2 regions of the Geobacillus sp. YF-1 genome follow, and region 1 is predicted to be linked to the other one. Evidence: a T-box and tRNA genes for the amino acid it is inferred to sense, from the RefSeq annotation. Region 1 holds a T-box; the other holds one or more tRNA genes.
The links. A T-box is a leader RNA that pairs with one kind of tRNA and senses whether it is charged. The one in region 1 lies ahead of leuS (leucine--tRNA ligase), so its partner is inferred to be a tRNA-Leu.

Region 1 (5,668 bases):
CTCGGCCTTATACGCTTCATTGATGAAGACCATCAGCTGCGAAATGGCGGTGTTGAAGCGCAAGGCTTCGTAGTCTTCCGTCACTTTTTTCACCGTTTGATGATAGACGCGCTCAAGCTGGTCGTTCGCCGGTTCGTCGACGATGTTCGGGTTCAGTTCCCCACTCTCAGTGACAAACAGCCGCCAGACGCGGTCAAGGAAGCGACGCGCCCCGTCGAGCCCTTTCGTCGACCAGGCGATCGATGCTTCAAGCGGCCCCATAAACATTTCGTACAGCCGAAGCGTGTCGGCCCCATGGCTGTCAACGATGTCATCCGGGTTGACGACGTTGCCTTTTGATTTGCTCATTTTTTCGTTGTTTTCGCCTAAAATCATCCCTTGGTTAAACAGCTTTTGGAACGGCTCTTTCGTTGGCACGATGCCAAGGTCATAGAGAAACTTATGCCAGAAGCGGGCGTAAAGCAAATGCAAGACGGCGTGCTCCGCCCCGCCGATGTAAACGTCGACCGGCAGCCATTGTTTCAGTTTTTCCGGATCGGCGAGCTGCTTATCGTTGTGCGGGTCGATGTAGCGCAAATAATACCAGCAGCTTCCCGCCCATTGCGGCATCGTGTTCGTTTCGCGCCGCCCTTTTTTGCCCGTTTTCGGGTCGACGACGTTGACCCATTCGTCGATGTTGGCGAGCGGCGACTCACCCGTTCCCGACGGACGGATTTCATCCGTTTTCGGCAAGACGAGCGGCAGTTCCTCTTCCGGCACGGTCGTCATCGTTCCGTCTTCCCAATGGATGATCGGAATCGGCTCACCCCAGTAGCGCTGGCGGCTGAACAGCCAGTCGCGCAGCCGGTACGACACTTTTTTCCGCCCTTTGCCGTGTTCCTCAAGCCACGCGATCATTTTTTCGCTCGCTTCCTGCTTGTTCAAGCCGTTCAAAAACTCGGAGTGGATGTGCTCCCCGTCGCCGGTGTACGGCCCGTTTTCAATATCGCCGCCAGCGACGACTTCTTTGATCGGCAAATCGAACGTTTTCGCAAACTCGTAGTCGCGCTCATCGTGCGCCGGCACGGCCATGATCGCCCCTGTGCCGTAGCCCATCAACACGTAGTCGGCGATCCAAATCGGAAGCCGAGCGCCGGTCACTGGATGGATGGCGTACGCGCCGGTGAACACGCCTGTCTTTTCTTTCGCCAAATCGGTGCGCTCGAGATCGCTTTTGCTTTGCACTTCTTTCAAGTAAGCGGCAACGGCCGGTTTTTGCTCCGGCGTGGTGATTTTCTCGACAAGCGGATGCTCGGGCGCCAAGACGGTGTACGTTACGCCAAACAGCGTATCTGGCCGCGTTGTAAACACCGTGAACGTCTCGTCATGGCCGTCGACGGCGAACTCGATTTCCGCTCCTTCCGAACGGCCGATCCAGTTGCGCTGCATCTCCTTGATGCTTTCCGGCCAGTCGAGCTCTTCCAAATCTTCGAGCAGCCGGTCGGCATATGCGGTAATTTTCAACATCCATTGCCGCATCGGCTTGCGGATGACCGGATGCCCGCCGCGCTCGCTCCGGCCGTTGATCACTTCCTCGTTCGCCAGCACCGTGCCGAGCGCCGGGCACCAGTTGACCGGCACCTCATCCATATACGCAAGCCCTTTTTCGTACAGCTTTAAGAAAATCCATTGCGTCCATTTGTAATAGTTCGGGTCGGTCGTGTTAATTTCGCGATCCCAGTCGTATGAAAAGCCGAGCGACTTGATTTGCCGGCGGAAGTTGTCGATGTTTTTTTGCGTAAACTCGGCCGGGTCGTTTCCAGTATCGAGCGCATACTGCTCGGCCGGCAGCCCGAACGCGTCCCAGCCCATCGGATGAAGGACATTATACCCTTGCATCCGCTTCATGCGCGCCAAAATGTCGGTCGCCGTATACCCTTCCGGATGGCCGACGTGCAAGCCGGCGCCGGACGGATACGGGAACATGTCGAGCACGTAAAACTTCGGTTTGTCGTCCTCATCGGGCGTGCGGAACGTTTTGTTTTTCTCCCAATAGTCCTGCCATTTTTTTTCGATTTCGCGGTGGTTGAAGCTCATCGCAGCACTCCTCCTATCAAGATTTTGCTTCTACTTGCATCATGGACGAAAGTATGTACAAAAAAACCTCTCATCCCCATGCAAAGGGACGAGAGGCGCGCTTCCCGCGGTACCACCCTTTTTGGCGCGCCCATGGCGCACCCGCTTTGCTCCTTAACGCAGATTCACGGCCGACGTTAGTAGGCAGCGCCGTTCGCGCCGGCAACTCCGAGGCGAGTTCACAGGCTGGCTTCGGTTGACTCGCACCGACCGTCAACTCTCTGCTGTCCGCCAAGCCCGCTACTGCTCCTCTTCACCGCTGTTCGCTTCATTGACGTTTTCGTTACATACGAAATGACAAATTTAATTATTATTTTAAAAAATTTGTCGAGCGATTGCAAGCCGAAACTTATGGGACTGGTGATGAAATCGTGCATCCCGCTTCCTGGCATCGTTTCTCAACTAGAAAAACCTTGCATCATCGAGCAAAGGAAATCGCTGTTTTTCATCAGCCTTCTATACGGTTGCCGCCGTTTTTTCTTCAGTCTCCCGCGCCGACTTCGGCAGCCAGCGGTCGTACAACAACGCGGCTGCCGCTGCCAACAGGGCGAACCCGACAAGCAATCCGATGGTGACAATCAGCAAAAACGCCGCATAAAGCAGCGAATTGGCTAAAAACACGAACGAGAACGAATACGAAGCGACGAGCCCGCCGAGCGCCGAACCGATGGCAACGCCGACGTTTTGCGCCACATACAAGGCATTGAACGCCCGCCGTCCCCCTTCCGGCCAAAGCGCGCCGGCATACGCCGAGGCCACGGGAAACACGATGCCGCTGCCGATGCCGATAAGCGCCAAAAACACCGCGTAATGCGGCCAACCGTGCCAGACGCTCAAGCCGGCCGAAGCCGCCATCGTCACACAAGCGCCGATCAAGAGAGCGCGAAACCCGCCAATCCGGTCAAACAAAACGCCGCCGATGAGGCTGCCGATGACGCTCCCCCCGGAGTTGAGCATCAGCACCGCTCCCGCCACCGCCAGCGGCTGGTCAAGCTGTTCATGCAAATAAATCGTATTGAGCGGCCATAAAAAAGACCCGCCTGTCACGTTGAGCGCCATGCCAACGAGCAGCCACCAAAGCGCGCGGGGCATCAATCATCATCCTTTTCATCCGTTTTCTTTTGACTTCCGAAATAATTGTAGGAGAAAACCGGAAAAAAAGCAATCCAAAAAAAGCGCAAAGGCATCAGCTCGGCATTTTCACAGAAAACCGACGGGCCATGCCTCCGCTTTGGGATGAATATCACCGCTTGCTGCACGTTTACGAAAAAAGGCGGCTTGATGGCCGCCCGCGGTCCGGAATGACTCACCCGTTGCGCTGCTTGGAACGGATTGGCTGTCCGCCCGTTTGTTCGTACTGCTTTTTGGCCAATTTGACCGGGTCGAACTCTTGACCGAGCTCGAGATCGTTATTGTTTCGGCCGTTGCGCGTTTTTTGTTCCGGATTGGTTTGCTTGAGGCGTCGCTTCATATCGTGTCCCTCCTCGTTGCTGTTTCCCCGTCGTTTTCGGTTTTCTCTTGGCGGGTCGTCCATTTGCCGCTCGTCTCAGCGGTCAAGCAAAATCATTTCGTTTTGCAGCTGCTCAAGCTGGAGCCGCATCCGGTGCAGCTGTTCGCGCTGCTGGGCGTTGCAGCTGCGGGCGAGGTGCGCCAAATCGAGCACCGTTTGCTCGAGCATTTGCTGGGCGTTTGTATATTCTGTGAGGTTGTAATGCTCTTGCTTTTGCGCTTCGGTATATTGTTCTTTCGCAAAGCGAATGACATCTTCACAGCGCTGCAAAAACTCTTCCACCGATTGTCGTGTCGCCATGCGTTCACCCCTTTTCATCATCTTCCCTCATGTTTACTATGCGCCGCCTGCGGCCGTCGTATCACGCCAATGATTGGCAGGCGACCGATCACCGCGATGGTGTGACCGGCAATCGGCCGCCCTAGTCGTGCTGAAACGCCTCGCGGTCGTTGAGGTTCTCTCGATCGCCACCGGCGAAGGACGGCGACGGGATTCGAGCATCGGCAGTCGCTTTTCCCCGCAGTTTTTGCTACAATGCCGACATCGGGCCTTCATCTCGCTTGATCCGCGCTAAGCGGTTCGCCGCTCCGAGACGGCGGACGGCCGAGCCGGACGGACAGCCGTCTGCCATCCGCCCGAGCGTCAACGATCCATCGATCATAAGGAGGACCAACCGATGGCATTGATGAACATTTTGCCGTTTGCCCGTTTTTTGCTCAACCAAGCGATTCAAGAGGGCGACATCGCCATTGACGCAACGGTCGGCAACGGCCATGATACCGTCTATCTCGCGCAACGCGTCGGCGACAGCGGCCATGTTTTTGGCTTTGACATCCAACGCGAAGCCATCGCCGCGGCGGCCGCCCGCCTCGCCGAACACGGGCTGCGCGAGCGGGTGACACTGTTAGAGCGAAGCCATAGCGAGCTGCTTGTCGCGCTTCCCGCTGATGTGCACGGGCGGATCGCCGGCGCCGTGTTCAACCTCGGCTATTTGCCCGGCGGCAACAAACAAATCGTCACTCAACCGGAATCGACGATCGCTGCGGTCCGCCAGCTGCTTTCCGTCATGAGGCCGGGCGGCGTGATCGTCCTTGTCGTCTACCATGGTCATCCCGAAGGAAAGCGCGAACGGGACGCGCTTCTTGATTACGTCCGCTCTCTTGATCAACGGCGCGTCCACGCCTTGAAATACGAATTCATCAATCGGCAAAACGATCCGCCGTTTTTGCTGGCGCTGGAAAAGCGGGAAGAGGAAAACGGGCAACCAGCCGGCGAGCGCTAAACCGCGCTGCTCTGCCCTCTTCTCGTTCCCTTTCATCCCACCGACGCAGCAAGCGGAAACGAAGCGTGAGCCTCCGAAGCGAAAAAACGGGGAGCCGGGCTCAGACGAACAAAGCTCCCTTGTCCAAACCAGCACCTCGACACAAAAACGGCCGCCCTTATGAAAAGGACAGCCGTTTTTGTGTACCTTGCCAAAAACGATAGGCCTTGCCGTTCCAGTAAAAAAACTGCGATGCCGCCCCGCCGGCACGGACAAGCCGGCGCGCCAGCCGGCGCAAACCGCGCTGCTTTTTCACCTTGTCATCCGATAAATAAAGCCCAAGCAGCCCGCGGTGAATGAGGCGGTGAAATTCACCGTGCGGCAGCCCGCTCACTTGGCGATCGGCTTCTTCGATGAAATGGCAAAGCCGCTCGAGCATCACCGTTTCATTCGGGTAGTAAAAACAAAAATTCAAATCGCCGCCTTCGCGGTCCTCTTCTTGGTCGATCAAATAATCAAGCAAGATGTGCAACCCTTGAATGTACGGAAAATAGCCGTCGCGCACGCGCCGTGCCATCTCCGGCGGCAACGATTCGCCGAACGCATAGGCGACAAGGCAGAAAATGCCGAGCGTCGAGCCAGAGCAGGCGGAAAATTCGTACCACTCCATCGGCGGCAACGAATCTTTATGCTGGGTAAACCATTGCACAAGCCGCGGCACGCGCTCACGGGCGTCGACATGTTTATGCACTTGCAAGTCGCAATAATACCCAGCCAATTCA
Region 2 (5,668 bases), 940 kb from region 1:
ACCTTCGGCGGCTGGCTCCCGTCAGGGTTACCGCACCGACTTCGGGTGTTGCAAGCTCTCGTGGTGTGACGGGCGGTGTGTACAAGGCCCGGGAACGTATTCACCGCGGCATGCTGATCCGCGGTTACTAGCGATTCCGGCTTCATGCAGGCGAGTTGCAGCCTGCAATCCGAACTGAGAGCGGCTTTTTGGGATTCGCTCCCCCTCGCGGGTTCGCTGCCCTTTGTACCGCCCATTGTAGCACGTGTGTAGCCCAGGTCATAAGGGGCATGATGATTTGACGTCATCCCCACCTTCCTCCGACTTGTCGCCGGCAGTCCCTCTAGAGTGCCCAACTGAATGCTGGCAACGAGAGGCGAGGGTTGCGCTCGTTGCGGGACTTAACCCAACATCTCACGACACGAGCTGACGACAACCATGCACCACCTGTCACCCTGTCCCCCCGAAGGGGGAACGCCCAATCTCTTGGGTTGTCAGGGGATGTCAAGACCTGGTAAGGTTCTTCGCGTTGCTTCGAATTAAACCACATGCTCCACCGCTTGTGCGGGCCCCCGTCAATTCCTTTGAGTTTCAGCCTTGCGGCCGTACTCCCCAGGCGGAGTGCTTATCGCGTTAGCTGCAGCACTAAAGGGTGTGACCCCTCTAACACTTAGCACTCATCGTTTACGGCGTGGACTACCAGGGTATCTAATCCTGTTTGCTCCCCACGCTTTCGCGCCTCAGCGTCAGTTACAGGCCAGAGAGCCGCCTTCGCCACTGGTGTTCCTCCACATCTCTACGCATTTCACCGCTACACGTGGAATTCCGCTCCCCTCTCCTGCACTCAAGCTCCCCAGTTTCCAATGACCCTCCACGGTTGAGCCGTGGGCTTTCACATCAGACTTAAGGAGCCGCCTGCGCGCGCTTTACGCCCAATAATTCCGGACAACGCTCGCCCCCTACGTATTACCGCGGCTGCTGGCACGTAGTTAGCCGGGGCTTTCTCGTGAGGTACCGTCACCGCGCCGCCTTGTTCAAACGGCGCTCCTTCGTCCCTCACAACAGAGCTTTACGACCCGAAGGCCTTCTTCGCTCACGCGGCGTCGCTCCGTCAGGCTTTCGCCCATTGCGGAAGATTCCCTACTGCTGCCTCCCGTAGGAGTCTGGGCCGTGTCTCAGTCCCAGTGTGGCCGGTCACCCTCTCAGGCCGGCTACGCATCGTCGCCTTGGTGAGCCGTTACCTCACCAACTAGCTAATGCGCCGCGGGCCCATCCGCAAGTGACAGCCAAAGGCCGCCTTTCAACCAAAGACCATGCGGTCTTCGGTGTTATCCGGTATTAGCTCCGGTTTCCCGGAGTTATCCCGGTCTTGCGGGCAGGTTGCCCACGTGTTACTCACCCGTCCGCCGCTGACCCAACCAGAGCAAGCTCCGATTCGGTCCGCTCGACTTGCATGTATTAGGCACGCCGCCAGCGTTCGTCCTGAGCCAGGATCAAACTCTCCAAAAGAAAGTGGATTGGCTTTGTAAGCTTCGGCGCCGACACCAAACGTGTCAAGCGGCCTCCGCTTTTCGTATTGTCTAGCTTCGGCCGCTATCGGCTCGCGACGCTTCGGTCCTGCTGCGGCGGCGATAGCCTCCTCGCAGGCCCTCCAGCGCGTTTCGCCGATAGGCAAGCGGCCTCTGCTTTTCGTTGCGCTTCGTTTCGTTCAGTTTTCAAGGAACAAGATGAAACGGTCAAATTCTTCGTTTTTAGATGGAGCGGGTGATGGGAATCGAACCCACGACATCAGCTTGGAAGGCTGAGGTTTTACCACTAAACTACACCCGCATATTATTCTGTTTAATGTTCACCACGCACTTTCATGCCTCTTCCTCTGCCAGTTGATTCAAGGAAGCCAAATGCGTCGAGGCAACTCGTGGCCTACTCGATGAAGTTAAGGCTCGTGGCTGAGGTTTTACCACTAAACTACACCCGCGTATTATTGCATTTTTCGCTCGCCATGCGCGTTTACGTAGTTCCTCTACCGTGCAAAGGGCATTGATGCGCAGGTAGTGAAGCAAAAACGTTTACTCTCGTTTCATAAGCTTTCGCTTTCAAACATTCATTTTCACTTGAAGCGAAATCGGGAAGACAGGATTTGAACCTGCGACCCCATGGTCCCAAACCATGTGCTCTACCAAGCTGAGCTACTTCCCGATGGTGGCGCGCTCGAGAGGATTCGAACCCCTAACCTTCTGATCCGTAGTCAGATGCTCTATCCAATTGAGCTACGAGCGCATAGGTGATGATTGCTCCCTCAGAGGGCAAATTCCATTTTAGCAGCCCATATTGCTGTTGTCAATAATGACCTCCTAAGGCTATGTTCTGCTTAAGAGATAGGCGTCCCCTGGAATTGTAATCCATTGGCAAAGCAACAATCCAAAAAACGACAATGCTCGAATGATAGAGACTACTATTCGGTTATTGATGATGAACAAAAAATACATCGAAAATGCGGTCGAGAGGACTTGAACCTCCACGGGGTTGCCCCCACTAGGCCCTCAACCTAGCGCGTCTGCCATTCCGCCACGACCGCGTCATCATTTTAAGTGCGGGTGGAGGGACTTGAACCCCCACGCCGTAAGGCGCCAGATCCTAAGTCTGGTGCGTCTGCCAATTCCGCCACACCCGCTAATGGTGGTGAGCCATGGAGGACTCGAACCTCCGACCCTCTGATTAAAAGTCAGATGCTCTACCTACTGAGCTAATGGCTCATTGTTAGGATACACTCACATATTTGACGATGTCCCTTCCTCTACCAGCTGACTCGAAGATGCCAAGTGCGTCGGGACAACTCGCAGCGATTTCGAAGATGTAGCGCTCGTTGCTCTACCTACTGAGCGAATGGCTCATGTGATCATAACACTCTAAGTACTGATGAGCTCTACCTGCCTCTTCCTCTACGAGCCATTTCGAGGAAGCCAAGTGCGTCGAGGCAACTCGCAGTCAACTCGAAGATGCAGCGCTCGTTACTGAGCTAATGGCTCATGGTTTGGTATACACTCAGATCTTTGACGATGTCCCTTCCTCTACCAGCTGACTCGAAGATGCCAAGTGCGTCGGGACAACTCGCAGTCAACTCGAAGATATATGGCTTGTTGTTGAGCTAATGAGCATGATAGGCCCTAAGCGAACAGCTTAGGTATGTATGAAAGAAGAATGGCTGGGCCAGCTGGATTCGAACCAGCGCATCACGGAGTCAAAGTCCGTTGCCTTACCGCTTGGCTATGGCCCAGCGAACTATTATGTTGTAATGGCGGTCCCGACGGGACTCGAACCCGCGATCTCCTGCGTGACAGGCAGGCATGTTAACCACTACACTACGGGACCGTGAATTCGCGGGAATCCCCGCGCTGCAAGTGACCCGTACGGGATTCGAACCCGTGTTACCGCCGTGAAAGGGCGGTGTCTTAACCACTTGACCAACGGGCCATGCAAATATGAGAAGTGGCGGAGAAGGCGGGATTTGAACCCGCGCGCCGTAAAGCCACGACCTAACGGTTTAGCAAACCGTCCCCTTCAGCCACTTGGGTACTTCTCCAAACAGATGGCTCCGCAAGTAGGATTCGAACCTACGACCTACCGGTTAACAGCCGGTTGCTCTACCGCTGAGCTATTGCGGAATAGTAGCCAAGGAACTAGCTCAAAACTTGCCTTGTTCCTTCCTCTCCAAGCATATCCAAGAAGGCTTAATTAATACGTTAGGGTCACGCAAAGCATATTCGATGATGCGTAGGCTCGTCGCTAGGCTGTTGTTTAATGATCACCGAAAGCGTTTCGAGCTCGCCTTGTTCTTTTCCAAGCAAACTCCGATGCCCCAACGATGTTCTTCACAAACTGACATTGTTTATTATATTGAGCAGTTTTTGATTTGTCAATATACTGTCGGGAAAAATCACTGATCGCCATTCGGCGACGGCTTTTATAATTTAGCATAGGATATTTAGGTTGTCAACCTTTTTTGAAAAGATTTTGCGCAGCTCACGAGCGCGCGCTTTGGACGAGCTCGAGTCGGCCGCGGCACCGACCGCAGACATAGCGGTCGGTGTTGATGCGTTTTTTGCGCTTGTAAGCTAAGCCGCACGATGTGCAGATGTATGTATGGATCACCTTGGCCGTTTTTGCTTTTTGTTCGAGCGGGCGGCAATAACGAGGGGCCCCGACTTTGGCCAACAGCTCGCGGAAGTCGCGGTCGCGATGGCGGTAGCCTTTCCCTTCCAGATGAAGATGGTAATGACATAGTTCATGTTTGATGATGGCAATGAGCTCTTCTTCGCCAAATCGGTCATAATGTTTTTTGTTCAGTTCAATGTTGTGCGTTTGCAACACGTAGCGCCCGCCGACCGTGCGAAGTCTTGGATTGAAGGAGGCGGTGTGGCGAAACGGTTTGCCAAATGCGCTTAGGGAAACTTCCTCCACGAGTGCTTGCAACTGTTTCTGATCCATTGGCAGGCGCCCCCTTTATGTTTTTGGCACAGGACAATGCCCAGATACATACATTATATACTACCTTTCCGTTGGTAGGGAGGTGACCGTTTTGCCTACATGGCTGAAAAACCAGATGAGACGAGCCTATTATGAGAAAAACCGCGATCAAATTAAGCTGTTAAACCAATGCTGGTTTTTTTATCGGAGAAAGCACTGCTCATGAAGCAGTGCTTCTCGCTTCACTTTTCTGGTGCTACCATCGATAAGGAAATTCTCCCTTTCGCCACGTCGACATGTTCGACCCACACTTTGACGACATCGCCGACGGAAACAACATCGAGCGGATGGCGCACGTATTGTTTGCTGAGTTTGGAAATGTGAACCAGACCGTCCTGTTTGACCCCGATGTCGACAAAGGCGCCGAAATCCACGACATTGCGCACTGTACCTTCAAGTTCCATGCCCGGTTGCAAGTCTTCCATTTTCAAAACGTCCTTGCGAAGCAGCGGCTTGGGTAGCTCATCGCGCGGGTCGCGCTCCGGACGGCATAAGGCGTCGATGATATCGCGCAACGTTAGTTCACCGACGCCAAGTTCAGCTGCCGTTGCTTCGATGTCGATGGCTTGCAGCGCCCGGCGCAGTTCGCTGCTGCCAATGGCGTCGGTGGTAAATCCCACCGTGTGCAAAAGCCGTTTTGCTTCCGCGTACCGCTCAGGGTGAATCGGCGTGCGGTCGAGCGGTTCTTCACCATCGAGAATGCGCAAAAAGCCGATGCATTGCTCGTACGTTTTCGCCCCAAGCCGCGGGATCGCTCTCAGCTCTTCACGGCTGCGGAATTTTCCTTGTTCTTCGCGGCGCTTGACGATGTTTTCGGCCACCGTTTTCGTCAGCCCTGACACGTATTGAAGCAATGAAACGGACGCCGTGTTCACGTTGACGCCCACTTGGTTGACCACCGTCTCCACGACGAACTGAAGCGATTCGGCCAGCTTTTTCTGCGACACATCATGCTGGTACTGGCCGACCCCGACCGATTTCGGATCGATTTTTACCAATTCGGCCAGCGGATCTTGAACGCGGCGAGCGATGGAAACGGCACTCCGCTCTTCCACTTGCAAATCCGGGAATTCCGCGCGCGCAAGGTCGGAAGCGGAATAGACGCTCGCCCCCGCCTCGTTGACGATGACATAAAAGATGTCCCGCTCCACTTCCTTCAGCA

Region 2: it encodes a tRNA-Leu, which carries the amino acid that the T-box ahead of leuS (leucine--tRNA ligase) is inferred to sense. The anticodon was not compared.

What each region holds. Positions count from the first base shown of each region.
Region 1 is NZ_CP199850.1:2,781,242-2,786,909, forward strand. It holds gene leuS (leucine--tRNA ligase) at 1-2,076, opposite strand, end outside; T-box leader at 2,158-2,381, opposite strand; gene ACTVIM_RS13780 (MFS transporter) at 2,572-3,207, opposite strand; gene ACTVIM_RS13785 (hypothetical protein) at 3,422-3,586, opposite strand; gene ACTVIM_RS13790 (YtzC family protein) at 3,662-3,925, opposite strand; gene ACTVIM_RS13795 (hypothetical protein) at 4,155-4,286, opposite strand; gene ACTVIM_RS13800 (class I SAM-dependent methyltransferase) at 4,302-4,907, shown strand; gene ACTVIM_RS13805 (tetraprenyl-beta-curcumene synthase family protein) at 5,065-5,668, opposite strand, start outside.
Region 2 is NZ_CP199850.1:239,801-245,468, reverse strand. It holds rRNA gene ACTVIM_RS01335 (16S ribosomal RNA) at 1-1,488, opposite strand, end outside; tRNA gene ACTVIM_RS01330 (tRNA-Gly) at 1,736-1,809, opposite strand; tRNA gene ACTVIM_RS01325 (tRNA-Pro) at 2,105-2,178, opposite strand; tRNA gene ACTVIM_RS01320 (tRNA-Arg) at 2,183-2,259, opposite strand; tRNA gene ACTVIM_RS01315 (tRNA-Leu) at 2,475-2,557, opposite strand; tRNA gene ACTVIM_RS01310 (tRNA-Leu) at 2,572-2,653, opposite strand; tRNA gene ACTVIM_RS01305 (tRNA-Lys) at 2,660-2,735, opposite strand; tRNA gene ACTVIM_RS01300 (tRNA-Gln) at 3,182-3,256, opposite strand; tRNA gene ACTVIM_RS01295 (tRNA-Asp) at 3,276-3,351, opposite strand; tRNA gene ACTVIM_RS01290 (tRNA-Glu) at 3,382-3,453, opposite strand; tRNA gene ACTVIM_RS01285 (tRNA-Ser) at 3,470-3,562, opposite strand; tRNA gene ACTVIM_RS01280 (tRNA-Asn) at 3,570-3,644, opposite strand; gene ACTVIM_RS01275 (SprT family protein) at 4,003-4,467, opposite strand; gene cmpA (cortex morphogenetic protein CmpA) at 4,559-4,672, shown strand; gene ACTVIM_RS01265 (Tex family protein) at 4,689-5,668, opposite strand, start outside.